Regions from separate parts of the Duganella sp. Root198D2 genome, predicted to be linked through region 1. Evidence: riboswitches for the same ligand, from Rfam matches in the RefSeq annotation. Region 1 holds a riboswitch; each other region holds the start of a gene.
The links. A riboswitch is a leader RNA that binds a small molecule or an ion and turns the genes downstream of it on or off. The one in region 1 is predicted to bind cobalamin.

Region 1 (10,105 bases):
GATCATGCGCGCGACCATTTTCAACTGGTCGCCCAGTGAGTTCGATGCCGGGAATACCGTCTGCAGCGCGGGCGCAGTCACCAGCGCCGAAGTGAGCGCAGCGTTGGCGTCCACCGAACGGCGTGCAACGCGGTTGTATTCGTTTTCCAGCGCGTGGGTGCGCGGCTGGGTAATCAAGGTGCGCAGGGCTTCGGTGGCGGTAGAGGAGCCGAACAGCGGCGACTTCAAGCCGTTGAACTGCATTGAGCCGTTGGCCGATACCTGGTACTGCACCGCGGTCTTGCCCGCCATATAGACCGCGTTGCCGGACACGTTGACGCAGGTGAAGGTGGCATTGCCATTGCCCGCCTCGAACAGGTCGCCCAGGCGACCGCCCCAACCCGAACGCGATCCTTCCGGAGCGGACGATTGCCAGATCGATTGCTGGTCGTTGTGCGAGAACAGCTTGGGTGGCAGCGGCACGGACCTGGCCTGGTATTGCGCTTTCGTGGTCGGCTGGATCAGCGGGCCGACGTTCAGCATGACGCCCAGGGCGCCCGCGTTGAAGATCGGGACCAGCGGCGCCAGCGCAGGAGCGAGAGCAAACTCGCGGGCGGCGCCGGTCGAATCCAGCACCGGTACCGATGGCGCCAATGCGGTCGCCGTCAGTGCGTCGCGCGCATAGGCGATGGTCGGGCGCAGTTGCTGGTACAGGGCGTAGCTGGTGCTGTCGTAGGGGACTACAGTATTTGCGTAGTCATTGCCGCCGTACAGGAAGACGCAAACCAGCGCCTTGTAGTCGCCGGCAGTGGCTGCCGCCGCCTCGGCGATCGACATCAGGTTGATTGCCCAAGGCGCCGCCACGCCTGCCACGCCGAGTGCCGATGCGCGCTTGAGGAAGGCGCGGCGCGAAGCTTGATTAGTCATGGTGTGGCCTTTATTTCTGCACGATGAATTCAGGGGATGCCATTACCAGCGTGAGCGCCGCGTACACGCGGTTGGCGCGCGCGGCGTCGGTGCCGGTCGCCATGCTGGCGACAGCGTTGCGGATCAGGGTGACGGTATCGGTACTCAACTGGCCGGCGGCCAGCAACAGGTTGATCTCGTCGACCAGGGCCGGTACGTTGTCGGCCAGCGGCAGCAGGGTCGCATAGTCGGCCTTGACGTCGCCAATGCCTTTGCTGATGGCGGTTTGCATGTAGTTGGCGTAGCCGACCACACTCGTTTCGTTCACGATCTGGAATTCCGGTGCGACCACGCCCAGCGCCGGCGGCACGTAGCCGGGACGGAAGAAGTTGAACACGCTCGGCGAGCGTAGCGGGCTTTGGCCCAGGCGGGACGAGGGCTCGCTGGTGTTGCCGATAGCCCAGGCATCGCTTGGCGAGGTGACGTTGTAGGCGCGCGCCCAGGCGGTGAAGCGCAGCACAGGTTCGCGCACCTTGCCAAAGCTGGCGGAGCCCAGGTTGGATGCGGAGCGTGCTTCCTGGTCCAGCAGGATCGCCTTGACCACCGCTTTCAGGTCGCCTTTGATGCCGGCGCCATTGTTTTCGAAGACGGCTGCCACGCGCGCCACATAGGCCGGCGCAGGGTTGCTGGTGACCAGGCGCTGGATCAGTTGCTTCGAGACGAAGGGCGCCACGTTCGGGTGCGCGAAAATCGTGTCGAGCGCCTTGTTCAGGGCCGTTGCGGCGTCGACGCCGCTGGCGATCGTGGTGCCGAGGAAGGTCTTCTCGCCGGGTTCGTACTTGGTTCCGGTCTGGACCATCGGGCGCTTGCGGAAGTCCGGCGTATCGCTGGTGCCGCCGGCCAGGTCCAAGTCCCATCCGGTGAACACACGGGCCAGGCCGGAAATGTCGGCTTGGGTATAGGTTTCCTGCTCGGTCGCCGTGCCGTCCGGGTTGAGTTTCAGCAGGCCGATGGTGAACAGCTGCAGGATCTCGCGCGCGTAATTCTCATCCGGCATGGAGCCGGTTTTCGGATTGGCCTTGGCATTGCCGCGATAGGTCAGGTACTCGCCCATCGAGCTCGACAGGGTGACCTGCTGCAGCAGGGTGCGGTAGTTGCCGAAAGCGTTGGCTTCCAGGATATCCATGTAGGCGGCGCCGGTGAAAGCGCGCCAGGAACCGGTAAAGCCGTCCAGCGAAGCGACGACAATTTCGGACAGGGCCAGCGTGACGCGCTGGCGCAGGGTATCGGGCGAGGTGAGCAGCTTGACCCAGAGCGCGGCATCGATGCCGGCCTGGTTGTTCTTGTTGTCGATGGCGTTGAAGCCTTTCGCCATCAGCCAGTCCCAGCGCGATTGCGAAGCCGGCATCGCCATTTGCTCGTCCAGCCACTTGCTGTAGCCGACGGCCTGCAGCCGCGTCATTTGTTCACGGGTTGCACCCATTGACGCCTGCGCGAGGAAGCGTGCAGCCTGGGGATTGCCAATCGATTCGACTGCGGTAGGTGGCACAGGGGAAGTGGTGCCGCCGCCGCCACTGCCGTCGCTTGCGCTGCCGCCGCCACCGCAGGCAGTCAGCAGGGTTGCCGCAGCCAGCGTCGCGGGGAGCTTTGGCAAGCCCTCTTTATATTCGATTGTGTCGTCCATTGTTGCCCCTCGGAAATTTCCTTGAGGGTGCAGTATAGCCAGAAATTGCTGGGCTAAACCTATTGTGCGCGGCGATTGTCTGTTTAATTCAACCCTGCGCACGATAGTCATGCGTGACTTTTTTAATGAAAGTTTGATCCCGCAGCGTTTGCCACGCCTGAGTTCTTTAATGTACTATTCGGCAATTGGGTGCGCGCTTCCTGCTCGGGTTGCGCGTTAAACGGGAAACCGGTGACGCTGCCAAGTGCGGCCATTCCGGTGCAGCCCCCGCTGCTGTAAGCCTGACGACTTCGGAAATACGCCACTGCGCATTGCGCGGGAAGGCCCGGGGAAGGATGAAGGCGAGCCAGAATACCGGCCCGATACAACCAGCACTATTCTCCGGGGTGAAGGGAAGCCGCTGTCGACCGGCTTCCTGCGCCTTGTCCGCCCGGCCCCTGTCGACCGTCCTCTTACTCTCCCCTGATGGTGCTCCCATTGACCATTCGACGGGAGGACTCGAATGCACATCATGGAAGGTTTCCTGCCGCCTGCGCACGCGCTGGGCTGGGCAGCCGTATCCATTCCTTTCCTGGCCTGGGGCCTGCGCAGCATGGCGCGCGGCTTGCATGCGCATCCCGGGCAGCGCATGCTGCTGGGCGTTGCGGCGGCCTTTGCCTTCCTGCTGTCGGCATTGAAGCTGCCCTCGGTGACCGGAAGCTGTTCGCATCCTACCGGGGTCGGGCTGGGCGCGCTGCTGTTTGGTCCCGCGGCGATGGTGCCGGTCGGCTTCGTCGTGCTGCTGTTCCAGGCCTTGCTGCTGGCGCACGGCGGCGTGACCACGCTTGGCGCCAATGTGTTTTCCATGGCAATCGTCGGTCCCTTCGTTTCCTATGGCGTGTTTCGCTTAGTGGCAGCACTGGGCCTGTCGCGCAGCGTGGCGGTTTTCATGGCGGCCTTCATCGGCGACCTGGCGACCTATCTGACCACCTCTGCGCAATTGGCCTGGGCCTTCCCTGACCCGATCGGCGGCATTGGCGCATCCTTCGCTAAATTTGCCGGTATTTTCGCGCTGACGCAGCTGCCAATCGCCATCAGCGAGGGCTTGCTGAGCGTGCTGGTGGTGAATGCGATGGCACGCTTCAATGCGCATGAATTACGCATGCTGCCGGTGATGGCGCTGGTGAAAGGGAAAGCTGCATGAAGGCACGCACTGCTTTGACCTGGGTCGCCATCGTCCTGCTGACCGTTCTGCCGCTGTGGTTTGCTGTCGTGCCGCCTGCGGAGCCGGGCACTGAGCCACCAGCAGCATTCGGTGGCGCTGATGCGCGCGCGCAGCAGGCAATCGTCACCATAGCACCGAACTACAAGCCGTGGTTCGTGCCGCTGTTCGAGCCGCCTAGCGGCGAGATCGCGTCGCTGCTCTTCGCGCTACAGGCTGCGGCCGGCGCCGGCGTGATCGGCTTCTGGCTCGGGATGTCGATGGCACGCGAGCGGGAGCAAAAGCGCGTGCGGCCGGCGCCAGAACCGGGACAGGGTACCCATGCGGATTGACGCCACTGCCTATGCCTGCCGCTGGCGGGGTGTTTCCCCGGCTGCCAAGGGCGTATTTGCGCTGGCGGGAATCGCAGCCGCGTGGCTTGCTCGCAGCCCGGGCACGCTGGGCGTGGTCGCGCTGCTGTCGATGCTCGCTACGCTGGCCGGGGCGCGCGTACCAATGCGCAGCTATTTTGCCGTAGCGGCAGCGCCGCTCGGATTCGTGTTGCTGTCCTGCCTGACGATGCTGGTCACGCCGGCCGGCGGCGGTGGCTGGCGATGGGCGCCGGAACTGCTGCCAACTGTCGCGCACATCGCGCTGCGTTCATTCGCCACGATGGCAGCGGTGCTCGGCCTGGTGTTGACGACGCCGCTGCCACACCTGCTGTCATTGCTGCGCCGCCTGCGCGTACCGGAGCTGCTGCTGGACCTGATGGCAGTGTGCTACCGCATGCTGTTCGTCCTGCGCCAGGCATGGGACGAAGCCAGTACTGCGCAAGCCGCGCGTCTCGGGCATCGCGGTTTGCGCCAGCAATGGCGCTCAATGGGCCTGCTGGCCGGGCAAATGGCGGTGCAGGTGTGGCAACGCGCTTCGGCAATGCAGATGGCAGCCGATGCGCGCGTCTGCCAGGGCAGCTTACGCTTCCTGCCTGCGTCGTTCCTCAAAGCACGGCGCCAGCTTGCACTCTCGCTTCTGGCCAGCGCAGCGCTACTGGCGATTTCCTTGCGGGATCGCCTATGAAGACATTGATCCAACTGGAAGCGGTGGAGCACGCATTTGCCGATGGAAGTTGCGGGCTGCGCGGCTGCACACTGTCGCTGGCGCAGGGACGGCGCCACGCGCTGCTTGGCGCGAACGGCGCCGGCAAGACCACGCTGCTGCTGCACCTGAACGGATTGCTGCGCCCAAGCGCCGGCCGTTTGCGCTGGCACGGCAGCGAGTACGACTACAGCCGCGCCGGATTGACCACGCTGCGAAGCCGCGTCGGCCTGGTATTCCAGAACCCGGAGCGCCAGCTCATCTCGGCGCTGGTTGAAGAAGACGTGGCGTTCGGGCCGCTGAACCTGGGCCTCGATGACGCCTCGGTGCGCAGCCGCGTTTCCGCAGCACTCGATGCAGTAGGGCTGGGCGGCTTTGGCCGCCGTCCCGTGCACCACCTGAGCTTTGGCCAGAAGAAGCGTGTCTGCATCGCTGGCGTGCTGGCCATGGAACCCGAGGTCCTGCTGCTCGACGAGCCGATGGCAGGCCTGGATACCCCTATGCAGGCAGAACTTGAAGCACTGCTCGACCGCCTGGCCGCGCGCGGCGTCACGATCATTCTGTCCACCCACGACGTCGACTTCGCCTATCGCTGGGCCGACGAAATCCACATGATGGCTGCGGGCCGCTGCATTGCGTCCACTCCCGCCCAGGAGCTGGCTTCCCAGTGCGAGGCGTTGCGCGCGGCCGGCCAGCGCTTGCCACAGGCGCTGGTATTGCACACCGAACTGGCGAAGCGCGGCCTTCTTCCGGCCGCTCCCGCCGCGCGCAGCATTGATGCCGTGCTGGCCGCATTGCACTCGCAGCCAGTCCACGAACCAACAGGAGAACTACAGACATGACATCCGGCCAAACAGGCAAGGTCTGGTTTGTCGGCGCCGGTCCCGGCGATCCCGAACTGATCACAGTAAAAGGACAGAAGCTACTGGCGCAAGCCGGCGCCGTTCTATTCGCCGGCTCACTGGTCGACCGCGCCGCGACGCTGTACGCGCCACCCGGCTGCGTGATCCGCGATTCGAAGGACATGACGCTGGAAGAAATGACGGCATGGCTCATCGATCAAACAGGCGCTCACGCCACCGTAGTGCGGCTGCAGACCGGCGACCCCGGCCTGTACGGCGCCCTGATCGAAATGGCGCGTCCGCTCAGCGCGGAAGGCATTGAATGGGCCGTCGTGCCGGGCGTTTCGTCCGCCATGGCCTCGATGGCCGCAGCAGGCGAATCAATGACCCTGCCCGAGGTGACGCAAAGCGTGATCTTCACCCGCGTTGAAGGCCGCACGCCAATGCCGGAAGGTGAGGACCTGGCCAGCCTGGCGGCGCACCGCACCACGCTGTGCATCTTCCTGTCGATCACCCTGATGTACAAGGTCGAAGCAGCGCTGCGTGCCGCCGGCTGGCCGGAAGACGCCCCCATGCTGGTTGTGCACAAAGCCAGCTGGCCTGGCGAGGAAAAGATCCTGCGCGGCACCCTGGCCGACATCAAGCAGCGCTGCCGCGAAGCCGGTGTCGCCAGCCAGGCCATGATCGTTGCCAGCCCGACGCTGGGCGCACTGCACTGGGAGAGCCTGGTGCGGTCCAAATTGTATGACCCAACCTTTACCCACCGTTTCAGAAAGGCCAGCGCATGAACCAACCCATCATGATGCCAGCGATTGCAGCAGCGAGCGATACCATCCTCATCGTCGGCCATGGCTCCCGCGAAGAGTCCGGCAACCAGGAAATCCGCGACTTCGTCGACATGTGGCGCGCGCGCCGGCCAGGCTGGCGCATTGAGTTATGTTTCATCGAGTTCGCGCCTCCCGAGCTGAATGCCAGCCTGCAGGCGGTGGCTGCCAATTCGCGCCGCGTGCTGGTGGTGCCGCTGATCCTGAATGCCGCCGGCCACGTCAAGATGGAAATCCCGGAAGCCATCGAAGGCGCACGCATCACCTGCCCGCACACGGAATTCCTGCTGGCGCCCCATTTGACCGCCTGTGATCCGGTGCTGGCCATCCTCAAGCGCCGCCTGCGCAAGGCCATGGGATCGCTCGACATGCCCGATCCGACCACCACCGGAGTGGTAATACTGGGACGGGGCTCTTCCGACCGTGGCGCCAACGGTGAAATGGCCAAGATGGCGCGCTGGCTGCTGGAAGAGGGCGACCACGAATTGGTGGACCTGGCCTTCACCGGTATCACCTGGCCACGCCTGGAGAAGGTAGTACAGCGCCAGGTAACGCTGGGCATGCGCCAGCTTGTGGTGTTGCCGTATTACCTGTACACCGGCACGCTGATACAGCGCATCCATCGCCAGGTCGAACACCTGCGCGCGCAATATCCGCAAGTGCGTTTCGCCTGCACTGAGCATTTCGGCTTCGAAGCCGAGATCTTCGCACTGATGGACCAGCGCGTGGAAGACCTGCGAGCAGGTGTGCCGGATAGCCGCCTGCCTTGCGACGGTTGCAGCTACCGTGAGATTGCGCATGATCACGGCCACGGTCACTCCCATGCGCACACGCACGAACACACCGAGGCGCAGCCGGCATGAGTACCATCAACACGGTTACCGAGCAGCTGACGCGCGCCGGCCAGGTAATCGAGCATGACAGTTTCGCCATTATCGACGCTGAAGTCGGCGGGCACACGTACACCGAATCGCAGTGGCCGATCGTGCGGCGCATGATCCATGCAAATGCGGATTTCGACTTCAACGGCCTGACCGATTTCCATCCGTCAGCAGTGCGCGCCGGCATCGCCGCCATGCTGGCCGGCGGCACGCCCATCGTGGCCGACGTTGAGATGATCTGTTCCGGGCTGTCGCAACCGCGCCTGGCGCATTTCGGCATGAAGACGCACCAGTTCATCAGCGACACCGACGTCATTGAGGCAGCCAAGGCGGAAGACACCACCCGTGCCGTGCAGGCAATGCGCAAGGCGCACCGGCTTGGCCTGCTTGAGGGGGCCATCGTCGGCATCGGCAATGCACCAACGGCGCTGATCGAGCTGGTACGACTTATCCGCGAAGAAGGATTGCGCCCGGCCCTGGTGGTCGGCATGCCGGTAGGATTCGTCTCCGCCGCTGAATCAAAAGACCTGATGGCGGAAGTGGCCGAAGTGCCGTGGATCGTCATTCGCGGCCGCAAAGGCGGCTCGACGCTGGTGGTCGCGGCCCTGCATGCACTGCTGGCACTGGCCGAGGCAAAGCAGAAAGCAGGACTGGCATGAAAGAAAAGGCAGCGGCCGAACGCGGCACACGCACCGGTTTCACGACCGGCGCCTGTGCTGCTGCGGCAGCGCGCGCTGCGGTGCTTGGCCTGGCAACGGGCCAGGTGCCCGGCGAGATTGAAAGCCTGCTGCCGAATGGCAGCCGGGTGCGTTTCGCCGTGCATGACGGCGGCTGCGATGCGCAGTCAGCGCACGCCATGGTGGTCAAGTTCGCCGGCGACGATCCCGATTGCACCGACGGCGCCCACCTGACGGTCGACTTGCGCCTGTTGCCCGGCCGGGCTGGCGACGTACTGTATGTGGCCGGCGACGGCGTCGGCACGGTGACCATGCCCGGACTCGGGCTGGAAGTCGGCGGGCCGGCCATCAATCCGGTTCCGCGCCGTAACATCGCCGACAACCTGCGCGAAGCCGCACCCGGCCTGCTCCAGGAGCACGGTATCGAAGTCACCATCAGCGTGCCGGACGGGCAAGTGATGGCCAAGAAGACCACCAATGCGCGCCTGGGCATCCTGGGCGGCATCAGCATCCTCGGCACCACCGGTATCGTCAAACCGTATTCGACCGCGGCCTGGCGTGCCAGCGTGGTGCAGGGCGTGCAGGTGGCGGCGACCACCGGCCACGAAGTGGTGGCCCTGACCACCGGCGGCCGCACCGAGACCTTCGCCATCGCTACCCTGCGCGCCGAACGTCCCGAACTGCCATCGGCCTGCTTCGTGCAAATGGGCGACTTCCTGCGCTATGCGCTGGACGAAGCGGCTTCGCAGCGCATCGGTCTCGTTGTACTGGCGGTCATGGTCGGCAAGCTGACCAAGATCGCGCAGGGCGAAACAATCACCCACGCCAACCGCAGCGAAGTCGATACCGACCTGGTGGCCGAGATCGCGCGCCGCATTGGCGCCGCCCCCGAAGACTGCGCTGCCATCGCCGCGGCCGAAACTGCGCGCTTTGGCGCCGAACTGATGGTCGAACGCGGCCTGGGCGATGCTTTCCACCACGCGTTGGCCCAAGCCGCTATCGATACCCTGACCGCGCCCGAGCGCTATGGCCGCGCATTCCAGCTGCGCGTGCTGGTGTGCGACTTCAGCGGCAACCAGGTAGCCGATGTCTGGTCGGCAGCCGCACAGCCGCAGGGGCAACCGGCCGATGCAAGGCGAATCGGTATCGACCACATCCTCGATGTCGACCCCGAACCAATTCCTGAGTGATTCAATGAATACTTGTCTAACTGATCCCAATCCCTGCCGCGTGATCGGCGTACTGGATGACGGCGCGGGCAGCCTGAATGCGACAGCGCTGGCCTGGCTGCGCAATGCCGACGTGGTAATTGGCGGTACCCGCACGCTCGCGCTGCTGAAGAATGAACTCAAGCCAGGCGCCATCAGTCGCGACCTGACTGCGCGGCTGAGGGAGGTACCCGATTGGGTGCGGTCCGCACGCGCCGACAACCTGTGCTGCGTGGTGCTGGCAACCGGCGATCCGCTGTGCCACGGCATAGCGCCTTACCTGGCGCAGCACCTGTGCGTACAGGCGCTTGAGATCCTGCCCAATCTCTCGACACTGCAGCTGGCTTGCGCGCGCGTCGGGCTGGCTTGGCAGGATGCGCGCATCGTGTCGGTCCACGCGCGCGATGCCGGCGAATGGTCGCGCGGCAGTCCGCCCGGACATGGCCTGTACGCGCTGGCCCAGGCGCTGCGCCAGCATTCGCGCCTGCTGGTACTGACCAGCCCGGACAACAGTCCGGATCGCGTCGCCCGCCTGCTTCTGGCTGAAGGCCTGGGCGACGACTTCCATATGGCGGTAGCGGAAAACCTGCTGCAGCCGGAAGAGCGCGTGCTGGCCGAACTCAGTCCGCAGGAGGCGGCGGGCATGCGCTTCGCGGCCCTGAATGTGGTATTGCTGTGGCGCGTGACACCGATACCGCAGCCTGTGCGCTTTGGCCTGGCGGATGCCGAGTTCGAACAACGGCAGCCGGAAAAAGGGTTGATCACCAAACAGGAGGTGCGCGCTGTCAGCCTGGCGCGGCTGCAGCTGCGGGCCGACAGCGTGGTGTGG
Region 2 (10,105 bases), on a different contig from region 1:
CCGCTGCCGAGGTCACGTCGGCGCGCAGCGCCAGCACACCTTCGCCCAGTTCCTTGCCGGCCGCTTCGACGCGCTGCGCGTCCTGGCCGATGATGGCCACGCGCGCCCCTTCCTCCAGGAACAGCCTGGCCGTCGCCAGGCCGATGCCCGTGGTGCCGCCGGTGATCAATGCGGTTTTGCCAGTCAGTCTACCCATCGTGTTCTCCTTGAAGTTGAAAAGTTACCGGTTCGCCTTAATTATGTACCGATAGGTATTTAATGTACCGGTTAGTATAATATTCGTCAACAGAACCGATGGAGATTCCCGATGCCACGTGAACGCGGCCGCCCACGCACCTTCGATATCGATCACGCCCTGGACCGGGCGGTGGAGATTTTCTGGAAGCACGGCTACCAGGACGCTTCCCTGCACGAACTGACGGAGGCAATGGGCCTGTCGAAACCGAGCCTGTACGCGGCCTTCGGCGACAAGGAAGCGTTGTACCTGAAAGGACTGCAGCGCTACCTGTCGCTGCTGATCGGGCGCCATGCGGGCAAACTCAATGACGAACCGGAGGGCCGCAAGGCCCTGGATGGCTTCCTGCGTTCGCTGGCTGCGATGCTGGCCGATCCCGCGCTGCCGGGCGGCTGCTTCATCATCAATGGCACTGCCGATTGCGGCGGTTCGACCATCCCCGCCTCGGTCGAAATGGCGCTGCGCGAGGCCCTGCAGGGCACGGAAACGATGGTGCTGGAGCGATTGGTGCGGGCGGAGAAGGACGGCCAGTTGCCGGCCGGGATGACGCCGCACGCGATGGCGGCGCTGTTCGGCTCTTTGATCGCCGGGCTGGGAGTGCAGGCCAAGAGTGGCGCGGACCTGGCCAAATTGACGATGGTGATCGAGGCTGCGATGGCCGTCTGGCCGAACTAGCCCCTCAAGTTTCTTCAGGTCGTTTCGCCACCGCGTAGACCGCTTGCACCACCATCGCCATCCGCTGGTAATCGAGCTTGTCGAACGTATCGCCAGCCCGGTGATAGTTCGGATTGCGCATGAATGAGGTATCGGTCACCATCAGGGCTGGATAGCCCTGCGCCCAATAGCTGCGGTGGTCGGAAAAATCGACCCCTTGCACAAGACTGGGCGCGTTGAGCGAATAGACCGGCAGCTCGGACGCGCCCGACATTGCAGCCTTCACCGAGCGGCTGGCGCCAAAGTCGCCAAACTGGCCCACCAGCGCGATGAAATTGCCGCGGTCCGGATAGCCGAGTTTCATCGCGGCCAGCGGGTACGCCTGGCTGCCTGGACGGTCGCTGAAATAACCGATCATCTCCAGCGACAGCATCAGCTCCACATCGCGTCCCGCCTCTTTCAAGCTGCGGGCATGCCATACGCTGCCCATGCGGGGTGAGCGGAAATGCGGCGGCTCTTCCAGGGTATACGCCACCAGTTCAATCGGGCGGGCTGGTTCGGATTGCCCCAGCAGGTGCGCCAGTTCCAGCAGGCCTGCGATGCCGCTGGCATTGTCATCGGCGCCCGGTGTCGCGCCGTGGCTGTCGTAATGTGCGCCAATCACCAGCAGGCGCCCGTTCGCAGGACCGAAGCGCGCGACGACGTTCTTGTAATGCTCGGCGTCGACCACCACGTCCTGGATGGACACCTGCGCTCCGGCTGCCTTGAATTCCTCCACGATGTATGCCGCCGTACGCTCCAGTTTTGCGCGGTGCTCGAATGAGCGCGGATAAAAGTCCACGGTCAGCTTTTTTACGTGCTCTTCGAGCTTGGCCGGATCGACCGCGGGCGGCGTCGATGGAACGGACGGCACCAGGGGCTGGCAGACCAGTGCAGCAAGCAGCATCAGTATCGCCGTGGCGATGATGGCCAATGCGGCGTAGAAGCGGCGGCTGCGTTTGGGCGGCTGCGAAAAATCCATTCCTGTTCCCTGGTGTCAAATCAGAAAAGGCAGTATGCCATGCGCCCGTTCACGTCATTGCTTTGCCGCGGCCTTGGCAGGCTCGATCAGCACCAGCTGGCCGGTCTTCGGGTCGCGGAACACCTCGCCGACGCGGTCGTAGCCGCTGCCCGCTTGCGTGACGCCGGCGTCCGGGCGTTCGATCTGGCGGCCCTTTTCCACCGGCTTGTGCTGGAGCGCTCCCTGGCTGCCGGCGATGGCGGCGATCAGGCCGCAGGCGAAGACCAGCATGACGTCAACCAGGTTGACCAGGCTGGCGCGCGGGTCTTCGTCGCTGTCGTCGAAGCGGGAGTCGAGGTGGCGGTACAGGCGCAGCCGCTTGCGGGCCGGGACGGCAGCGTTGCCAGGGGCTTGGGCCTGGTCCCTCATGCTGCGTGCTCCATCGCGTCCAGGGTTTCTTCGTACCAGCGGCGGCGCAGTTTGCCGATCACCAGTCCGGCGATACCGGCCACCAGGCCAAGCACCGTGGCGTCGAAGGCGACTGTCACGGCGCTGGCCAGCTGGGCCGGATTGCCTTGGCCGAGGGCGGCCAGGCCAGGGCCAAGCGGGATGATGGTGGCCATCAGACCAAGCATCGGCGGAATGCGGGCCAGCAGGTCGGCGCGCTCCAGGCGGTGGCGGGCCAAGGCCTGGATGTGGGCGGCGTTGCCGGCCTCGCGAAGTTTCTTCAAGCCGCTGAAACGTTCGCCGGCGGCGATGCCTGCTTCAACCGCCGCCACCGCGCAGGCGGCCAGTAGGGCCAGCAGGGCTGGGGCGAGGAGGAAGCTGACGCCGTCGTGCAGCCAGGCGTAGGTTTGGTTGTCGATCATTGGTGTGCTCCTTTGTAAATGGGTATTTGGGTACCGCGCAGGGCGCCGATGGCGAACAGCGCGATGCCGGCGCCGGCCGCGGCCAGCAGGGCGAGCAGCTTCATCGCGCGTTCGGCGGGGCTTGGCGGCTGCCCGGCCAGGTCGCGCAGCTCGTAGACGTGGGCCTGGGCCTGGGTTTGGGCGGCACTGCCATCCGCTGCCGCGACGGCGCCGGACTCGGTCGCGTCGTGCGCGGTGCGGCGCTCTTGCCTGGCGGCTGTAGTCGCGGCGGCATTTGCGGCGGGCGCCCTGGCATCCGCCTGGACTGCGGCGGCGAACGCGGGGACGGCGCTTGCCTCGGGTGCCGCGTATGCATCGGCGGCTGGCGCGTCGCCGCGAGCTTTGGCGAGGGTGGCAGCCAGTGCCTGCGCGTCAGCTGCATCGAGCTGGGGCGAGAGCCATTGCCACATCGGATGGTCGGGTGCGGTATGGCCGCTGCCTGGCAACCCGTTGCTGGCCACCAGCCGCGCCAGCTCGCCGCCCATCTGCCTGATGGTGGCGTCATCGGTTTTCCAGTAGCCCTTTTCCGCCGCCACCATGAAGATCGCCAGCATATGCGCCTTGGCGTGCGCGTTGTGGCGCTGGCCGAGGAATTGCGGCAGGCCGAGTTTATGCGCGTCGTCGAAGTAGACCGACTTCACCTCATCCCAGGCCCAGTCCTTCACCAGGTCGGGGCGTGTCACCTGCCATCCCCACAGGTTTTCCAGGAACTCCTGCCCCATGGTACGGGCGCCGGCATAACCATGCCCCATTAAAGGCTTGATCCAGGCCGGATTCAGGAAGCGGCCGCGCAATTCGCCCAGCATGGCCGAGGCAAGCGGCTCCACGTCGGCACGCCCCGGCTGCGCATGCTGCAGGATCAGCGCTTCCGGCACGCGGCCGGTGCGGCTTTCGACGGCCAGCGACAGGCCGCCCAGGTAATCGAAGGCGTCGTTGTTATCGAGCAGGCCGTACAGGTTGCTGGCGCGGCCGTGATAGGTGCGCGTGATGCCGTCCAGCGCGGCGTCGAAAGCGGCGTGGCTCGATTCGCCGCTGGCATCCAGGCCGTAAGCGTGGCCCATGCGGTTGCGGTAGGCCTTGCCGATCTCGTCGCGTTCGCGCCAGGCGCCCGAGCGTTCGGTCAGGCGGTTGACGCCGGCGCCGTAGGCACCGGGGGCATCGCCGAAGATGCGCTGCGCCGCGGCGCGGCCGGCTTCGGCGGGCGGCATGCCGCCCGCCTGCAAGGCCCGCACGCGCACCAGCCATTCGCGTGCAACGCGGTTGCTGGTGGCAGGCTCGCGTCCCCAGGCGGCACTGGCGCCGGTACTGCCGCTACCGGCGCCGGCACCGCTGGCAAGCGGCGCCAGCGCAGCTTCGAGCGCTTCGCGCAGCGCCGGCTCCTGCTCGGCAAGGCCGGCGGCGGAAGCGGCCAGCGACAGGCGGCCGGCACGGTCGATCAGGCGAATCAGGTTCGGGTACAGGTCGCGAAACAGGCCTGAGGTGGTCACCAGCGCATCGCGCCGCACCGCGCCCGGCACCAGCCGCACGTCATTAACGATGCCGCGCGCATTCCATACCGGCTCGGCGCCCATCATGGCCAGCGCGAACGCCACCATCACGCCTTCGTCGCGCACCGCATCGGAGGCCCACAGCAGGATGCCTTCGCTGCCGGCGCCGGAGCGCTCGCGCGCGGCAGCCTTGGCGGCCAGGCTGGAGCCCATCTGGTAGCCGATTTTGGTCGGCAGGATATCGCCGTCGACGGCATGGAAATTGCGGCCGGTCGGCAGCGCTTCCGGCGAGCGCAGCGGGTCGTTGCCCTTGCCCGGTTCGATGAAGCGCCCGTCCAGCCCAGCCAGCAGCGAGCGCATTTCATTCAACGGCGAGGCGGCCAGCTTGCGCGCCACTTCGGGATCGTCGATGCCGCCCTTTTTCATCGATTCCAGCATCAGGTCAATGGACTCCTGCTTCCACGGCCGGCCGAAGATGTGCAGGCCGTGCGGCATGAACTTCTCCTGCAGCTTGGTCAGGTAGTGGCCAACTTCGTGCGCCAGCAAATCGTCGTCGGCCGCATCGAAGCCGATGCCGCGCACGGCCAGCACATCGGCCATCGAAGCTTCCAGTTCCGCTTTCAGGTTGAGGGCCACCACCCGTTCGCGCATCAGTTGCGCGGCCTTCGCCTTCAACGTCTCGGAGCTGGCTGCCTCGTAGCTCTCGACCACCTGGCGCAGCGACAGCAGCTCGTCGTACAGCGGCGTCGATGCCAGCGGCGGCGTCAGGTGGTCGACCATCACCGCCAGGCCGCGCCGCTTGGCTTGCGTACCTTCGCCGACGCCGTCCACGATGTAGGGATAGATGCCCGGCAGGTCGCCCGCGATCAGGCTGGGAAAGTCGTCGACCGACAAGCCGACCGCCTTCCCCGGCAGGAATTCATAGGTGGAATGGCGCCCGATATGCACCAGCGCATCGGCCTTGAAGCGGTCGCGCAGCCAGTGGTAAAAGGCCAGGTACTGGTGCGGCGGCGGCACGCTGGTGTTCGCATGCAGCAGTTCTTCCTCGACTTCCCAGCCGCGCGGCGGCTGCGGGCCGATGAATACATTGCCGAACACCATGCCCGGCACCAGCAGCTTGCCGCTTTCGACCATGATCTTGCCGGGCGCAGCTCCCCAGCCCTTCAAGCCTTCGATACCGTAAGACGACACGCGGCGGCGCAGCGGCTCCAGCGCGGAGCAGCGCCGCGCAGCCTTCGCTTGCAGGCAGGCGGCATAGCCATCGGCCAGCTCAGCGAGGTCGCGGATCGCTTTCTCGCGCTGAGGATGATCGGCTCCCTCCACCAGGTGCTGCAGTTCCTTGATCACGACTTCCGCCTGCTTGCGCCCCAGCACCCATTCGCCCGCGGCTTCCGCTTCCAGCACGTCGGCATGCAGGCGGCCCAGCAAACCGCTGGTCATCTCGCCTTGTACGCGCGGCGACAGCGTGCCGAACCACTTCGCATAATCGGCGGCGCTGACGCTGTTCACGGTGCCCGCCAGTTCGCGCAAGGCGCCGCGGTCTTCCGGCAGGTTGACGCCGTGCGCCATGATGCGGTCGAGCAGCGCTTCCGGCGTGGCGGGCAATTCGCCCACGGTGTAGCCGGCGTCCTTCATGGCATGCAGCATGTCGAACAGCGAAGCCGGCACGTCGAGGTTGTCGGCGCCGATATTCTGCCGGCCCGGCGGATGGTTGTAGTAGACCAGGGCCACGCGCTTGTCGCGGTTGGATTTGGCGCGCAGCGCCAGCCAGCGATCGATGCGCGCGGCCAGGCGCTCGGCTTCCGCCGCCAGCACCACCGGCGGGCGGTTCTCGATGCCGGTCAGCTTGTCGCGCTGCGGCTCGCCAAGGGCGGCCATCACGATCGGCTGGCCGATGCCCTGCAGCTCCGGCAGCGCCACGCGATACTGCACCGAGTCCGGCGGCAAGCCGTCCGGCGACAGGCGCCATTGCATGGGCGTGCGGTCGGACAGGCGGATCGCCTTGAACAGCGGAATGTCGAGCTTCTTGAATGCTTCGCTGACGGCCTCGCGTCCTTCGGCGGCGCCCACTACAAAGTCCTGCAGCACCACCATGGCGGCCGGCACGGCCGGTGCGATCAGTTCCGGCAAACGCTCCAGCGCTTCGCGCGATGCACCGCCCCAGCGCGGCAGCACCTGCACGCATTGCTGGCCAGTGCGCTCGACCTGGCGGCACACGGCGTCGGGCACCGTGCCGTCCATATTCGACAGGTCCAGCACCACTACCGTGGGCCGCGCCTGCAGGCCCAGCTGCGCCGCCCTGCCCCACGCTGCCGCGTCATGCAGCTCGCGCTGGCCGACACGCAGGCGCAGCGTCGGTTCCGGCTGCGGCTGCGCCAGGGCGTGCGACGGCTCGAGCAGGTGAGCGAACAGGGCCGCCGTGTTGTCGCGCCCCCCGGCCTGCCACACCTGGCGCGCAGCCAGCCACTGGCCCGCAGCCGGACGCGCCCTGGCCTCCTGCAGCGCCGCCTGCGGCGGCTGCTCGGCCGACAGCTGGCGCAGCGTTTCCGGCGAAAAGCCTTGCAGGCTGCCCTGCCGCCCGCGCGACAGCAGGCTAAGCGTGGCTTCGCCGTTCATGGCCAGCACCGTCGCCTGCGGGCGGGCATGGCGCGGCAAGGCTTCCTTCAGCCTGCGCGCCGGGTCGCCGAACAGCGATACCGCCAGGATGCTGTCGGCCTGCGCCAGCCACTGGGCGGCTTGCTTGTCGTCCGCCGCCATCCACTGCGCAGGAGTGCGCAGCACGATGCGGTCCTGCGGATGATCGGCCAGGTGGCGATGGGCGGCCTCGATGGCGATGGGCGCGGCGCGCTCGGTGACGATGGCAAACAGCACGGCGGCATTGGCACGCGCGCAAGCGAACGCACATAGCAGGACCGCAATGGTCCGGACAAAGGTAGTGGTAGGCACGACAGGATTCCGAGCACGCAAAACCACACCCCGGGCTTTGCACAATCAAAGTGACTGGCCGGTCTTCTGGCTCGCCTTCATCCTCCCCTGGCCTGGCCTTCCCGTGCGGTGCACAGTGGCGTTGGTCAGCTTCGTCCGGCTTACAGCAGCGGGGGCTGCGCCGGACTGGCGCAAGATGGCAATCCCGCGCGGCACCGGCTTCCCGTTTCACCTCCCTGCAGGCTTGCAAGAAGGCACCAATCACATAACGTGCGCCATTCTAGCAGAGTGGATTCCAGCGGCAATCTAGCTAGAAAAGCAACGACTGTTGTTATATGGATCCACTACTTCAAAATCATTGGTAATTCGAGAGAATTAGGTATTTACTGCTAAGTACGCGTCAAAGAACGTGTCTGGGAGAGTAAAAATGCATAACAAGACAACATTACAAGTCCTGGCAGCCGCCTCCGGACTTGCGGATGAGCGCATCCAGGAACTCTGGGAAGGGGCGGATATGTATGCCCGTGCCCAGGCTGGGGACCCGGATTCGCCGCGCTACCAGCAAGTGCTGCACGAGCGCATGGCGGCCATGGTCGAACGCGAAGTGGCCAAACGCCATGCCGCTGACGGCGAACCCTGGGTGCTGGCAGATGCCCACCTGGGCCAGATTGAAGTGTCGCTGTCCGACGCCCTGAAAGCCTTCGGCAGCCGCACGCACCACGTTATCCACTAGCAAGGCAAAGCCGCCAACACGGCTGTGAACCGCACCCCGATCCCGTGCCGTCCACAATGCGGTGCCTGTTGTACGGCGCCCGCAATCTCCAGCCCGATTCCCGGCATGCCTGAAGGCAAACCGGCGGGCGTGCCCTGCATCCAGCTCGATTCACAACGGCGCTGCAAGCTGTACGGCTTGCCCGAACGCCCCCGCGTGTGCGTCGAGTTCAGAGCCGATGAAGCGGTGTGCGGTGCGTCGCGCGAGCAGGCCATGCGCTGGCTGGGTTGGCCGAAGCTGTAGAATATCGCCCCATCATGAGTTTCCAATGCCGCCCAGCCTGTGGCGCCTGCTGCACTGCGCCTTCGATCACCTCGCCGATTCCCGGTATGCCGAACGGCAAGCCGGCCGGGGTGCGCTGCGTGCAGCTGGGCGACGATAATCTCTGCAGGATTTTCGGCCGACCCGAACGCCCGGCATTCTGCGGCGGCCTGCAGCCATCGGCTGAAATGTGCGGCGAGACGCGCGAGCAAGCCATGCACTGGCTCACCACGCTCGAGCTGGCCACAGCGCCCTGAACACGCCAGCGGGCAGTGGAAACGATTCCCAGCTAGAATGTTCAGCTATGAATCAAGCCATCGACCACCGCCATCGCCTGTCCACCCGCCTCGCCTTCCTGACCGCGGGCCTTGCCATGTCCGCTTGGGCGCCGCTGGTGCCCTATGCCAAGGAACGCCTGCAACTGGCGGAAGGCCCGCTCGGCCTGCTGCTGCTCTGCCTTGGCCTGGGTTCACTGCTGGCGATGCCGCTGACCGGCGCGCTGGCGGCGCGCTTTGGCTGCCGCAAGGTGGTGCTGTGGTCGGCGCTGGCGGTCTGCCTGGCCCTGCCCGGCCTGGCACTGGCGCCGACGCCGGTCCTGCTTGGGCTGGTGCTGTTCGTCTTCGGCGCCTCGCTGGGCACCATGGACGTGGCGATGAACGTGCAGGCCGTGATTGTCGAAAAGGCCAGCGGCGGCGCCCTGATGTCCGGCTTCCATGGCATGTTCAGCCTGGGCGGTTTCGCCGGCGCCGGCGGCATGGCGCTGCTGCTGTGGCTGGGCAGCGGCCCGCTGGTCGCCTGCCTGGCCATCGTGGCGCTGATCGTACTGCTGCTGTGGCGCGCCGGCGCCGACCTGCTGCGCGAACCGGAAGCGCGCGACGACGGCACCCCAAGCTTTGTCATGCCGCACGGCGCGGTGATCTTCATTGGCGCGCTGTGCTTCATCGTCTTCCTGGCCGAAGGCGCCATGCTGGACTGGAGCGCCGTGTTCCTGAGCGCCGAACGCGGGCTGGAAGAAGGCCGCGCCGGTCTCGGCTACGCCGCCTTCGCCGTCGCCATGACCGTGGGCCGCCTGACCGGCGACCGTGTGGTGGGCCGCTTCGGCGGACGCCGCGTGCTGCTGGCGGGCGGCCTGTGCGCCGCAGCCGGCTTCTTCACGGCAGTGGCCTCGCCCACGCCGGCCGTGGCGCTGGCCGGATTCGTGCTGATCGGCCTGGGCGCCTCCAACATCGTGCCCATCCTGTTCACCGCCGCCGGCAACCAGAACGCCATGCCGGCCAGCCTGGCGATTGCCGCCATTACCACCATCGGCTATGCCGGCATCCTGGCCGGTCCGGCCATGATCGGCTTCGTGGCCCACCTGTCCAGCCTGGACCTGGCCTTTGCCGCCCTCGGCGGGGCACTGTTGCTGGTAGCCGCCGGCAGCCGCCTGGTGCGGGTGCACTCCTGACGCAGCGCAAACCAGGGCCCCGGCAACGGCGCTACTCTTGACTGATGTGCATTGGTCGGCCGCGCTCATGGTAAGCTTCGTGCCCGCGCAGCATCCCGCCCGCGTTCCCCACCGACACATTTAGCAAAATCACAATGGATATCGTTCTCGCGCTGAAGGCTCTGATCATGGGTCTGGTCGAAGGATTTACCGAATTCCTGCCGATTTCCTCCACCGGCCACCTGGTGCTGGCGGGTAGTTTGTTGAATTTCACGGGCGAGAAAGCCAAAGTGTTCGAGATTGCCATCCAGGGCGGCGCCATGGTGGCGGTAATCTGGGAGTACCACAAGAAGATCTGCGAAGTCCTGTCCGGCATGTTGCGCGAAGCACGCGCGCGCCGCTTTGCGCTCAACGTGGCGGTGGCCTTCATTCCGGCC
Region 3 (10,105 bases), on a different contig from region 1:
ATCAAAGGCAGCAAATGTTCCTCGCGCGGATGCGCCATCCGCGCTGCCGGAGCACGCTCCCACTCCAGCAAGCGCGCCGTGCGTTCGGCCGGCGCCGCCGCCATGGTTTCGCGCAGCCAGGCGTCGAATACGCGTGAGGCCTCGGCGCCGGCGGCGTTGAAGGCGCGCAGGTTGTGGTAACTCAGGCCGCTGCCGACGACCAGGATGCCTTCATCGCGCAGGGGCCGCAGCAGGCGCCCGACAGCCAGGTGCTCGGCCGGATCGAGACCATGGCGCAGCGAGAGCTGCACGATCGGCACGTCCGCTTGCGGGAAGGCGGGGTACATGGCGCTGAACGTGCCGTGGTCGAAGCCGCGCTCCGCGTCAAGCCGGGCACGCTCGCCAAGCAGCTCGATCACGCGCGCAGCCAGTGCCGGCGAACCCGGCGCGGGGTACTGGATCTGGTAGGTATGCGGCGGAAAACCGCCGTAGTCGTAGATCATCGACGGCTTGGCCGATGACGACACCAGGAAGTGGCGTCCTTCCCAATGCGCGGTAACAACCAGCAGACCTTTCGGCTTGCCGCCGGCCTGGCGCGGCAGGTCGCGCAGCGACGCGTCCAGCTGGTCGTAGGCGTTGCCGAACTGGTCGCGCAGCCAGGGCCATGGGCCGCCGCCGTGGGACAGGAAGAAGGTGGGCAAGGTTGTCATGCCCACCAATATACTCCGGTCAGCGATTCGTTGCAGACAGCGTCATCAGCGCAAGCAGCCGCGCTGCACGCATCCACGCCATCGCCAGCACCACCAGCTGCGCCAGCAGGAAGCCGGCCAGCAGCAGCAAGCCGTTGCTGCCTGCCAGGTTGAAGCGCGCCAGCACGAACAGGCCCGCGAGCAGCAGGCCCGCCACGGTCAGCAAGGCATAGCTGCCCAGCATGGCGCCTGGGCGGCGCAGCAGCAGCTTGAGGCCCGACCACCAGGCCTTGACCGCAGACGTGCGGCGGCGGTCGATGGCCAACTGGGCGCGCCCGGCATCGAGCGTCAGGTTGGCCAGGGCGAGCAGCAGGACGCCGAGCACATTGGCGAACAGCACCCACCTGTCGGCATCCGATTCAAGGCTTGCCTTCTCGGCAAAGTCCTGCGCGCTGTCGGCCACTGCAGCGCCGATGGCCAGCGCCAGTCCAAGCGGAATGACGGCCCACAGCAGCGTGCGGAACATGCGCGGGTACTCGCCCACGCCGCCTGCGAACAGCTGGCGGAAAGTCGCCGTTTCCGGCGCCCGGCCCGCAGTGACGATGACCCCGGTCAGGAGCGGCGAGAGCAGCAGCGTCAGCACCAGCGCGGCGATCCCGCCGGCCTGCAGCGACAGGCTATTGCGTTTGAGTTCAGCCATGATGTCGGCCAGGCTTAGCACGTCGAGCGATTTGGCCAGTTCCGGCGCGTGCACCGACTGGTCGAGGATGCCGGACAGGGAACTCCACATCGGCGCCGCGAGCAGCAGGGTAGGCAGCAGCGCGGCCACGATCCAGGTCGCCAGCAGCCGCCATTGCAGGGCGGCGCGGCTTGCGTTTTTCAGGTTGGCGGTCAGTTTCATAAGGTCGCAATGAAGGAGAGCAGGGTCTGGACGATAGCGGCGAAGTCGAAGCTCCAGCGGCGCGCGGCGCGGCCATCGGACTTGAGCGTGCGGCTGTCATCGAGCTTGTTGGCGTCGAGGTAGTGCTGGCGGCCCGGGTCGAGTTCCGCCGACACGGCCTTGGACGGCCTGGTCCATTCGAAGGTTCGCCAGCGCTCTGCGCCGTCCCACAGCACGATTTCCGTGGTGCCGTCGGCGAACGTGACGACCAGGGTTTGCAGTACGTCGGCGCCGCGGCGGCGTACCGTCACGATCGTGTGGTAGGGATAGGGGCCCTGGTTTTCCTTGGCATCCGGGTATTGCTCCTTCCAACCCTTGCGCTGCTTGCCGATCCGTTTCTCAACTTCCTCCTCTGTCAATTCGACGTGCTTGCCGTTCTCGACATGCACTCCTGGCAGCGGCAGCACTTCAGCGCTGGTGAATTTGGAGATGCGGTCGTCAACCCGGTTCACGCTGTACACCTGCTGCGCAAATACCTGCTCCACCAGCCTGCGGTTGCCGCTTACTTCGCTCAAGACCTCGCGGAAATCGGCCAGGCTCGGATGGCGGAATTTCCAGCGGCGGTAGTATTCCTTGAAAGCGCGCTCGATGACGTCCCTGCCCAGTTGCGCTTCGAGATCGTGCATGGTGGTCGCAGTGCGGGAATACACCGGGCCGACGCCCTGCAGGCGATGGAAGGCGCTGGCGCCCAGCGGGTCGGACGGTTCTTCGCGCGGGGTCATGGCGCGCTCTACGTCCCAGACGTTGAAGCGCGGCGCAAAACCGAGCTTGCCGAGCAGGGGCGTGGTGGCATCGACCGTGCGGCGCAGGTCGGACAGCATGCGCGTGTTCCAGTACTGGTTCAACCCCTCGTCCAGCATCGGCTCTTCGAACTCGTTGCTGGCGAGGATGCCGTAGAAGTAGCCATGGCCGAATTCGTGGATGGTGACGAAATCCAGTTCGAAGGCGCTGAGCGTGCCCGGGGTGACGTCCTTGTAAGCATCGGCGGTGAAGAAGGTCGGGTATTCCATGCCGGCCGCTTCGCGCGCGTTGTACGGCGGGATCACCACGGTCACCGTCCTGTAAGGGTAGGGGCCGAGCGTCTTCGAGAAGTAATCGAGCGAATCCCTGGTGGCTTTCAGCGCGGGCGCTGCGTTCGATGCATATTCCGGCGGAAACAGCACGGTGATCTTCACCGGCGGGCTGCCGGCGCCAATCCAGGTGTCGGTCAGCGGCTTGGCGCTGCGGCTGTCGGCGGTCCAGGCGAAATCGTGCACGTCGCCTTGCACGAAGTGGTGGGTCAGCTTGCCTTCTTTTTCGACAGGCTGGCCTTGCAGTTCGCCGGTAGCGCCCACGGTATAGCCTTTGGGTACGGTCAGCTTGACGTCGTAGTTGCCGAAGTCGGCGTAGAACTCGGATTCGGCGTGGAATTCGTGGGCGTTCCAGCGCGGCGCCGTGGCACCGCGTTCACCGGGCAATTCCAGCACGGCGATCTTGGGGAACCACTGCCCGACCAGGTGGAAAGTGCCGAAGTAGCCGGTGCGCGATACCACGCGCGGCAACTGGTCGAAGAAGCCGATATCGAGCGTGGTGCTGGCGCCCGGCGCGACTGCTTGCGGCAGGTCCATGCGCACCACGGTGCGGTCGGTAACGGGGCCGCCATCGGGCTGCACGAATTTCCACGGCACGCTGGCGCCGTTCTGCTGCACGCTGCGCAAGTCGATATAGCCCCATTCGCCGTCCTTGGTATCGACGCCGGAGCGGAAGCTGTTGCCGCTCTTGCGCTGCTCGGTGAAATAGGTGCTGCCCGGATTCTGGAAGGCGTTCAGGTACAGGTGCAGGTAGACGCTGCGCACCGGTTCGCTGCTGCGGTTGCGCCAGGTCAGGCGCTGCCTGCCTTCGACCGTATGCTTGACCGGGTCGAGGCTGGCCTCGATCTTGTAATCCACCACGCGCTCCGACAGCGTGGCTTCCTGCCCGGTGCGCATGCCACCCCAGGCATTGGGCGCGCTGGGCACGGAAACCGCGGCGGCATTGCGCGGCGCAGTCGGTATCTCGGCTTGCGGTGCTGCGGCGCCGGCCAGCAGGGCGACGGCGGCGAGCGCGATGAAAGTACGCATGGATCTCCCGTAACAATTTGGCAACGCGTCACTATAGCCTAAGCAGCGTATAATGTGGCCGCCTTGGTGCCCGCCCCCTGTTCGTGGGGGCAGTTAAACGGGAAACGCAATGTGCTGCCCCCGCAACGGTACGCAAGCGCCGTCGTCATGACGGCAGGCCGCGCCAAACAACCACTGCATCAATGAACACGCAGGAAGGTGGAACGGTCAGTCTTGCCAGCCCGGATACCGGCCAGGGAGGTGGAAGCGCACCCGTACAGGGCTCGACTTCTGTGGATTCCGACTGCGGGGAGGCAGGCGGAAAATACTCATTCAAACAGTCATGACCATCATCTCCTCGCGCTGCGCGCTTGCCGTAGCTGTTGCCGTATGCTTCGCCGCACCGGCCCAGGCTCAATCCCAAACCGACACCGTTGTCATTTCCGGTTCCCGCTTCGCCAGCGACCCATCGCTGTTGCCGATCGGCGCCACCACCATTAGCGCAGCCGATATCCGCCGCGCCGGCGTATCGGACGTCAACCAGGCGATCCGCAAGATCGGCGGCGTGTATGGCCGCCAAAGCCTGACCGGCAGCCCTGACTTCGGCCTCGACCTGCGCGGCTTCGGCACCTTCAGCGACCAGAACGTCGTGATCGTGCTGGACGGCGTGCGCCTGAACGAGAACGAGCAGCTGGCAGCGACCCTGTCCACCATCCCGATCGACCGCGTGCAAAGCATCGACATCATGCGCGGCGGCGCCAGCGTGCTGTACGGCGAAGGCGCGACCGGCGGCGTGATCCGCATCACCACCAAGCGCCCGCAAGCCGGTGAGCGCAGCGGTAACGTATTTACCGAAGCGGGCCAGTTCAACAGCAGCGAAGTGCGCGCCAGCCTGGCACAGGGCTTCGACTCTTACGCATTCGACCTGTCGGCCGGCCACCAGCGCACCGACAACTACCGCGACAACAATGATTTCAAGCAGTCGCGCATCAACGGCGGAGTGCAGTTCAACACCGGCGTTGGCCGCTTCTCGCTGCGCGCCGATATCGCGCGCCAGGACCAGCGCTTTGCCGGTGGCCTGAGCGAGGGCCAGTTCCTGCTCGAACCGCGCCAGACCCTGACCCCGAATGATTTCGGCAAGCTCGATAGCGACCGTTACACCGCCGCCTGGGAGCACAAGGTCGGCGCCTTCGACCTGGCGGCCGAACTGTCGCACCGCAAGAAAGAATCGGAAGGCGTTTACAGCGGCTTCAAATCGGCCTACGACAGCAAGCAGACCCAGTTCTCGCCGCGCGTGCGCCACCTGGGCCAGTTCGACGGCCTGCTGAACGAGCTGGTGGCAGGCTTCGACTTCAGCCGCTGGAACCGCGTGACCCATGCTTTCTTCTCGGCCGCCGACGTCGAACAGCGCAGCAAGGCTTTCTACCTGCGCGACGAAATGAAGTTCTCCGGCCCGCAGCAATTCCGCCTGGCCGCCGGCGTGCGCCGCGAACTGTTCGACAAGGATTCCGCCGATTCGGTTCCATTCGGCGCCAACTACAGCCAGAAACAGGCGCATAACGCCTGGGAAGCGCAGGGCAGCATGCTGGCCGCGCCAGGCCTGACCGCCTGGGCCAAAGTTGGCCAGAGCTACCGCGTCGCCAACGTCGACGACAATGCCTTCACCCCGGTTCCAGGCAAACCGCTGGAAACCCAGGTGTCGCACGACGCCGAGATCGGCCTGGGCTACGCGGCTGGCGATGCCAAGCTCGACGCGCGCGTCTTCCGCCATAAGCTGGACAACGAGATCTATTTCGACCCGACCATCTTCGTCAACACCAACCTGGCGCCGACCCAGCGCAAGGGCTTCGAGCTCGATGGCAGCTACCGCCTCGCGCCGGAATGGCAAGTGCAGGGCCACTTCCAGCAAGTGGAAGCCGAATTCCGCTCCGGCCCTAACGCCGGGCGCGAGCTGGCGCTGGTGCCGAAGAACATCCTGACCGTGCGCCTGGCATGGCTGCCGGCGGACGGCCAGAGCGCCGACATCGGCGTGCAGCGCGTAGGCAAGCAGCGTTACGGTAGCGACTTTGATAACAGCTGCGATGCCCGCATGCCGGCCTACACCGTGGTCGATGGCCGCTACGCGCGCAAGTTCGGCCAATGGGAGCTGGCGCTGAGCGCGCTGAACCTGTTCGACAAAGACCACTACAGCCAGGCGTTCAGCTGCCGCGGCGGCATCTACCCGAACAGTGGCCGCCAACTGAAAGTTTCGGCGCGCTACGACTTCTAGTGGCCTGAAACGGGAGAATCGGGAGCGAAGGACGTGCGGGCGGCGTGCAGGGCAAGGCGCAAAGCGCAGCAATAGCGAGCTATTGCGAGCATTTGCAACGCGGCCATGCGCGTCGAACCGCGCGGCAAGCGTTCTCGATTCGAGCGTGGCAGGTCACCAGGCACTTAAATCAGGCTTAAAAATGCCCCGCCGGCGCCAATTTGGCCCGCGGGGCTGATCACAGCGCGCAAAAAATGGTAATCTCGCGGCGTTTACCATTTACCTGTAAGGATGACCATGCGCTTGCTGCGACTGCTGATTGCTTCTGCCGCCCTGATGTTCACCGCTGCCGGCGCCTATGCCGCCGAGCCGAAAGAGGGCGTTGACTGGAAGGTCCTCGATACCCCGGTACGCACTGAAGCCCAGGGCAAAAAGGTCGAGGTTGTCGAGTTCTTCATGTACACCTGCCCACACTGCTTCGCGCTCGAACCGCGCATGTCGGCCTGGGTCAAGCAGAACGCCGACAAGATCCACTTCCGCCGCATCCACTTCGCCCGCGGTGAAAAAGACGTGCTGGCACGCGCCTACGTGACCCTGGAAACCATGGGCAGCACGGAAGCCGGCCAGAAGCTGTTCGACGCCATCCACAAAGAGCACAAGCGCCTGATGCGCGAGCAGGACGTCACCGCCGTGCTGGTCAGCGCCGGCGTCGACAAGGCCAAATACGAAAGCGTCTACAAATCCTTCAGCGTCGAGTCTAAAATGAAGCGTATGGAGAGCATCATCGCCCAGTACAAGGTGGACAGCGCGCCAACCCTGGTGATTGATGGCCGTTTCGTCACCTCCCCATCGATGGCCGGCCGTCCGAACCAGCCGGAAGACCAGTCCCAGGCCGCCGCCCTGGCAGTTGCGGACTACCTGATAGCCAAAGCTGCAGCAAGCAAGAAGTAAGACATGGAACAACGTGAAGAAGGCGTGATGCGTGCATTCCGGGAGTCGGCCCCTGACGAGGCCGGCCTGGTGCAGCGCAGCTGGGTCAACCACTTTGCCTGGACGCTGGTGGTCCTGCTGTCGGGGCTGGTGTTCTGGCTCGTCGTCGCGGTAGTGAATGCCGAGAACCAGCGCAATGCGCTGGCCAGCAAGCAATGCCGCGACCAGGTCTTCAAGGAAGAGATCGACCGCCAGTGCATGCAGAGCGTGCAATCACGCGAGCACTGGTGGCAGCACCTCTACTACGCAATGAAGCACACCAAGCCCCAGAAATGAAGCAAGCCCGCCGTAGCGGGCTTTTTTTATGAAAGTCGGGGTCAGCTCCGGCAATCGGACATTCGCTGCGCGAATGTCCGATTGCCGGAGCTGACCCCGACTTTCATTTATGCGCTGACGTCGAGGTTGGCAAGCTGGCGCTTGAAGAGCTGCTCCTGCACGCGGATGTCGTCGCCGTTGTAGCCGTCGTAGGCGCGGGTGGTGCGCGTCCAGACTTCCGGCATGACCTGTTCGATCAGGTTGCGGCCTGCGTCGGTCAGGGTAATCATCACGCAACGGCGGTCGCCAGGGCGGTTGCCGCGGGTGATCAGGCCTTGCGCTTCCAGGTCGTTGCAAACCCGCGTCAGGTTGGCCGGCTTTTCCATGCAGGCTTCGCCCAGGTTGGACGCGGTCGAAGTTTCACTCTCCGATCCATACAGCACCGCCAGCACCATATAGCTGGCATCGACCAGGTCATACTTGCGCAACACCGAATTCGCCAGATCCTTCATGCGTTTCTGGACGTGATAGGTCATGCGCAGCAGGCGTACCAGGTCTTCCGGGAACTCCGGGATGCGAGTATGAATATTTTTCAGGCGCTTATTGGTTGCGTCAAAACTACTCATTCTGCAGGCACTCCTGTGCAATTTGTTCAAGCCTGAATTGTACTAGTGTTGACCTAAGGTAAATGCCTTTTTGATCTGCATCAAACCCCGAACGCAAGACCCGGACAAGGATGAGTTCCGTCTTTTTTGAAAGCTACGTCTTGGGAAAACCTTATACTTAAAGGGGAAATTTGGTACAAATGCCATACAGCCGAAGATGTTTCAGAATTATTGCTTATGTAACACAGTGTTGGCATCTTCCAACACTGCGCCGCCTTGGGCCCGAAATCGTTAGATTATTGGAAACAGGAGGACATCATGTCAGGAACCAGTACCCTCGACCCGGACAATATGCCAGCCCAGCCTGACCGCGAAGTCAACAAGGGTCACGGCACCGGGGCACTCGGCCCCAGCGACTCGTCCGATTCCGGCAGCGACCTGCAGGGCGCCCGCCCGCCAGGCCCCGGCGACACCGAACTCGACAGCGATACCGATGCCCAGGGCACCGGCGAACGCGCCAGCGTCGGCCGTGATACGCCGGCCCCGGATGGCGGCGATATCGATGTCGACCATGTCGAATCGATGCCCGACGCCAAACGCCAGGAACGCGACGACGTCGAACGCGGCAGCTGAAAAGCTGTTGCGGCAAGGCTACAAGGCGCCCCGGCCCGGGGTGCCGCAGGGCACGCACGAGCGCGCTTTCTCCCTAGGGCAGCCGTTCGCTTGATATCAAAACCGGTATTAAAGTCGGAAAAGAATTAATTGGATTGCATTCCGCCAGTTCCCTACAGTCGGTTCCACAAAAACCAACTCATGGAGACCGCAAATGCAGCACCAGTTAAATCTGAAAACCACCGTCGCCTGCATGCTGGCCACTGGCCTGCTGAGCAGCGCCTCGGTCTGGGCGCAGGAAGCCGCCGAAAAGGCGGAGCCGACCGACACTTCAACCGTCGTCGTCACCGGGGTCAAGGCATCGCTGATCAAGAGCCTGGCGATCAAGCGCACCAATGACCAGGTGGTGGAATCGATCGTTGCCGAAGACATCGGCAAGCTGCCCGATAACAATGTCGTCGAAGCGCTGCAGCGCGTAACGGGGATCCAGGTCACCAATCGCGCCGGCGGCGAAGTCGGCACCCTGTCCATCCGCGGCCTGCCCGACCTCCAGACCACCTGGAACGGCCGCTCCATTTTTACCGCTTCCGGCACGCAGGTCGCGCTGCAGGACATCCCCTCGACCCTGGTGCGCCAGATCGACGTCTACAAGACGCGCGATGCCAGCCAGTTGGAAACCGGCATTGCTGGCCAGGTTGACGTCAAGTCGCTGCGGCCGTTTGATTTCAAGGGTCCGAAATTTTCGCTTTCGGCGCGTGAAACCTACCTCGATCCCGCGAAAAAAGCGAACCCGCAGCTCAGCGCCATGTTAAGCAACCGCTGGCAAACCGGCGTCGGCGAATTCGGCGCCCTGGTCAATCTGGCGGCTACCAGGACGAAATACCGCAATGAAAGCGTGACGCCGGGTGCCATGGTGCCGTTTACCAGCCCGAATGCCGCTGAAGTTCCCGCCGGTTACACGCCCTTGCAGCGCATCTTCGACAACAAAATCTGGACGCCTGGAACCCATGCAGGCTTGCCGATGGCAGAAGGTTCAACGCTGGATTTCGACGGCAAAGCCTATCCTTATTACCTGGCGCGCGACGCCGTTTTCCAGAGCGACGTGCAGGGCGAGCGCAAGCGTCCCGCCGCCAATATCGCCTTGCAGTGGAAACCGGACAGTGATTCGGTCTACACCTTCGAATCGATGTACAACGGTTATCGCAACAAATCCTTCAACCGGCTGCTGTTCAGCTTTGTTGACTGGTGGGGGGACCTCGGCAGCAATCCGGCGGGGACGATCACGACGTTCCCGGGAACGAACGTGATCAAGAGCCGTCATGTGAATAACGTCTACGGCTTCAACAGCGGCGACTACACCACGTCGGCAACCGATTCCCGCGTTTATGCCGTGAACGGCAAGTGGAACCTTGGCGACCGCCTGAAGCTCGATGGTGACCTGTCGTACCAATCGAGCAGCTATCACTCGGAATTCACCGCCACCCGGATTGATCGCGTTGCACCGTCTATCGACGTCGACTTCAATGCCGGCGGCAGCAACACGGCATTCCACTTCAATAACGATGCCGACCTGGCCGACCCGGCCAAGTGGAATGTTGCGCAGTTCTTCGATACCGCCAACCGCAATAAGGGCAGCGCTGCGACGGCAAACCTGTCGGGCGTCTACGATGCCAACTGGGGGGCGCTGGAGACGATCCAGTTCGGCGTGC

Region 2: it holds a riboswitch for cobalamin, as region 1 does, so the genes downstream of both, ASE26_RS27855 (cobaltochelatase subunit CobN) here and ASE26_RS13940 (energy-coupling factor ABC transporter permease) in region 1, are expected to answer to the same signal.
Region 3: it holds a riboswitch for cobalamin, as region 1 does, so the genes downstream of both, ASE26_RS09135 (TonB-dependent receptor) here and ASE26_RS13940 (energy-coupling factor ABC transporter permease) in region 1, are expected to answer to the same signal.

The regions. Positions count from the first base shown of each region.
Region 1 covers NZ_LMIC01000012.1:308,158-318,262, forward strand. Annotated here, with positions in the region: gene ASE26_RS13930 (DUF1501 domain-containing protein) at 1-906, opposite strand, end outside; gene ASE26_RS13935 (DUF1800 family protein) at 917-2,569, opposite strand; cobalamin riboswitch at 2,740-2,947, shown strand; gene ASE26_RS13940 (energy-coupling factor ABC transporter permease) at 3,072-3,752, shown strand; gene ASE26_RS13945 (energy-coupling factor ABC transporter substrate-binding protein) at 3,749-4,102, shown strand; gene cbiQ (cobalt ECF transporter T component CbiQ) at 4,092-4,826, shown strand; gene ASE26_RS13955 (energy-coupling factor ABC transporter ATP-binding protein) at 4,823-5,686, shown strand; gene cobM (precorrin-4 C(11)-methyltransferase) at 5,683-6,474, shown strand; gene ASE26_RS13965 (sirohydrochlorin chelatase) at 6,471-7,373, shown strand; gene ASE26_RS13970 (precorrin-8X methylmutase) at 7,370-8,050, shown strand; gene ASE26_RS13975 (cobalt-precorrin-5B (C(1))-methyltransferase) at 8,047-9,258, shown strand; gene ASE26_RS13980 (bifunctional cobalt-precorrin-7 (C(5))-methyltransferase/cobalt-precorrin-6B (C(15))-methyltransferase) at 9,263-10,105, shown strand, end outside.
Region 2 covers NZ_LMIC01000050.1:204,974-215,078, reverse strand. Annotated here, with positions in the region: gene ASE26_RS27880 (SDR family oxidoreductase) at 1-196, opposite strand, end outside; gene ASE26_RS27875 (TetR/AcrR family transcriptional regulator) at 308-910, shown strand; gene ASE26_RS27870 (M28 family peptidase) at 915-1,910, opposite strand; gene ASE26_RS27865 (hypothetical protein) at 1,965-2,318, opposite strand; gene ASE26_RS27860 (MotA/TolQ/ExbB proton channel family protein) at 2,315-2,758, opposite strand; gene ASE26_RS27855 (cobaltochelatase subunit CobN) at 2,755-7,230, opposite strand; cobalamin riboswitch at 7,269-7,486, opposite strand; gene ASE26_RS27850 (hypothetical protein) at 7,637-7,942, shown strand; gene ASE26_RS30365 (YkgJ family cysteine cluster protein) at 7,982-8,224, shown strand; gene ASE26_RS27845 (YkgJ family cysteine cluster protein) at 8,239-8,499, shown strand; gene ASE26_RS27840 (MFS transporter) at 8,547-9,689, shown strand; gene ASE26_RS27835 (undecaprenyl-diphosphate phosphatase) at 9,824-10,105, shown strand, end outside.
Region 3 covers NZ_LMIC01000007.1:32,812-42,916, forward strand. Annotated here, with positions in the region: gene ASE26_RS09120 (class III extradiol ring-cleavage dioxygenase) at 1-689, opposite strand, end outside; gene ASE26_RS09125 (hypothetical protein) at 709-1,569, opposite strand; gene ASE26_RS09130 (M1 family metallopeptidase) at 1,566-3,707, opposite strand; cobalamin riboswitch at 3,755-3,959, shown strand; gene ASE26_RS09135 (TonB-dependent receptor) at 4,030-5,955, shown strand; gene ASE26_RS09140 (thiol:disulfide interchange protein DsbA/DsbL) at 6,232-6,885, shown strand; gene ASE26_RS09145 (hypothetical protein) at 6,889-7,200, shown strand; gene ASE26_RS09150 (MarR family winged helix-turn-helix transcriptional regulator) at 7,308-7,805, opposite strand; gene ASE26_RS09155 (hypothetical protein) at 8,103-8,417, shown strand; gene ASE26_RS09160 (TonB-dependent receptor) at 8,611-10,105, shown strand, end outside.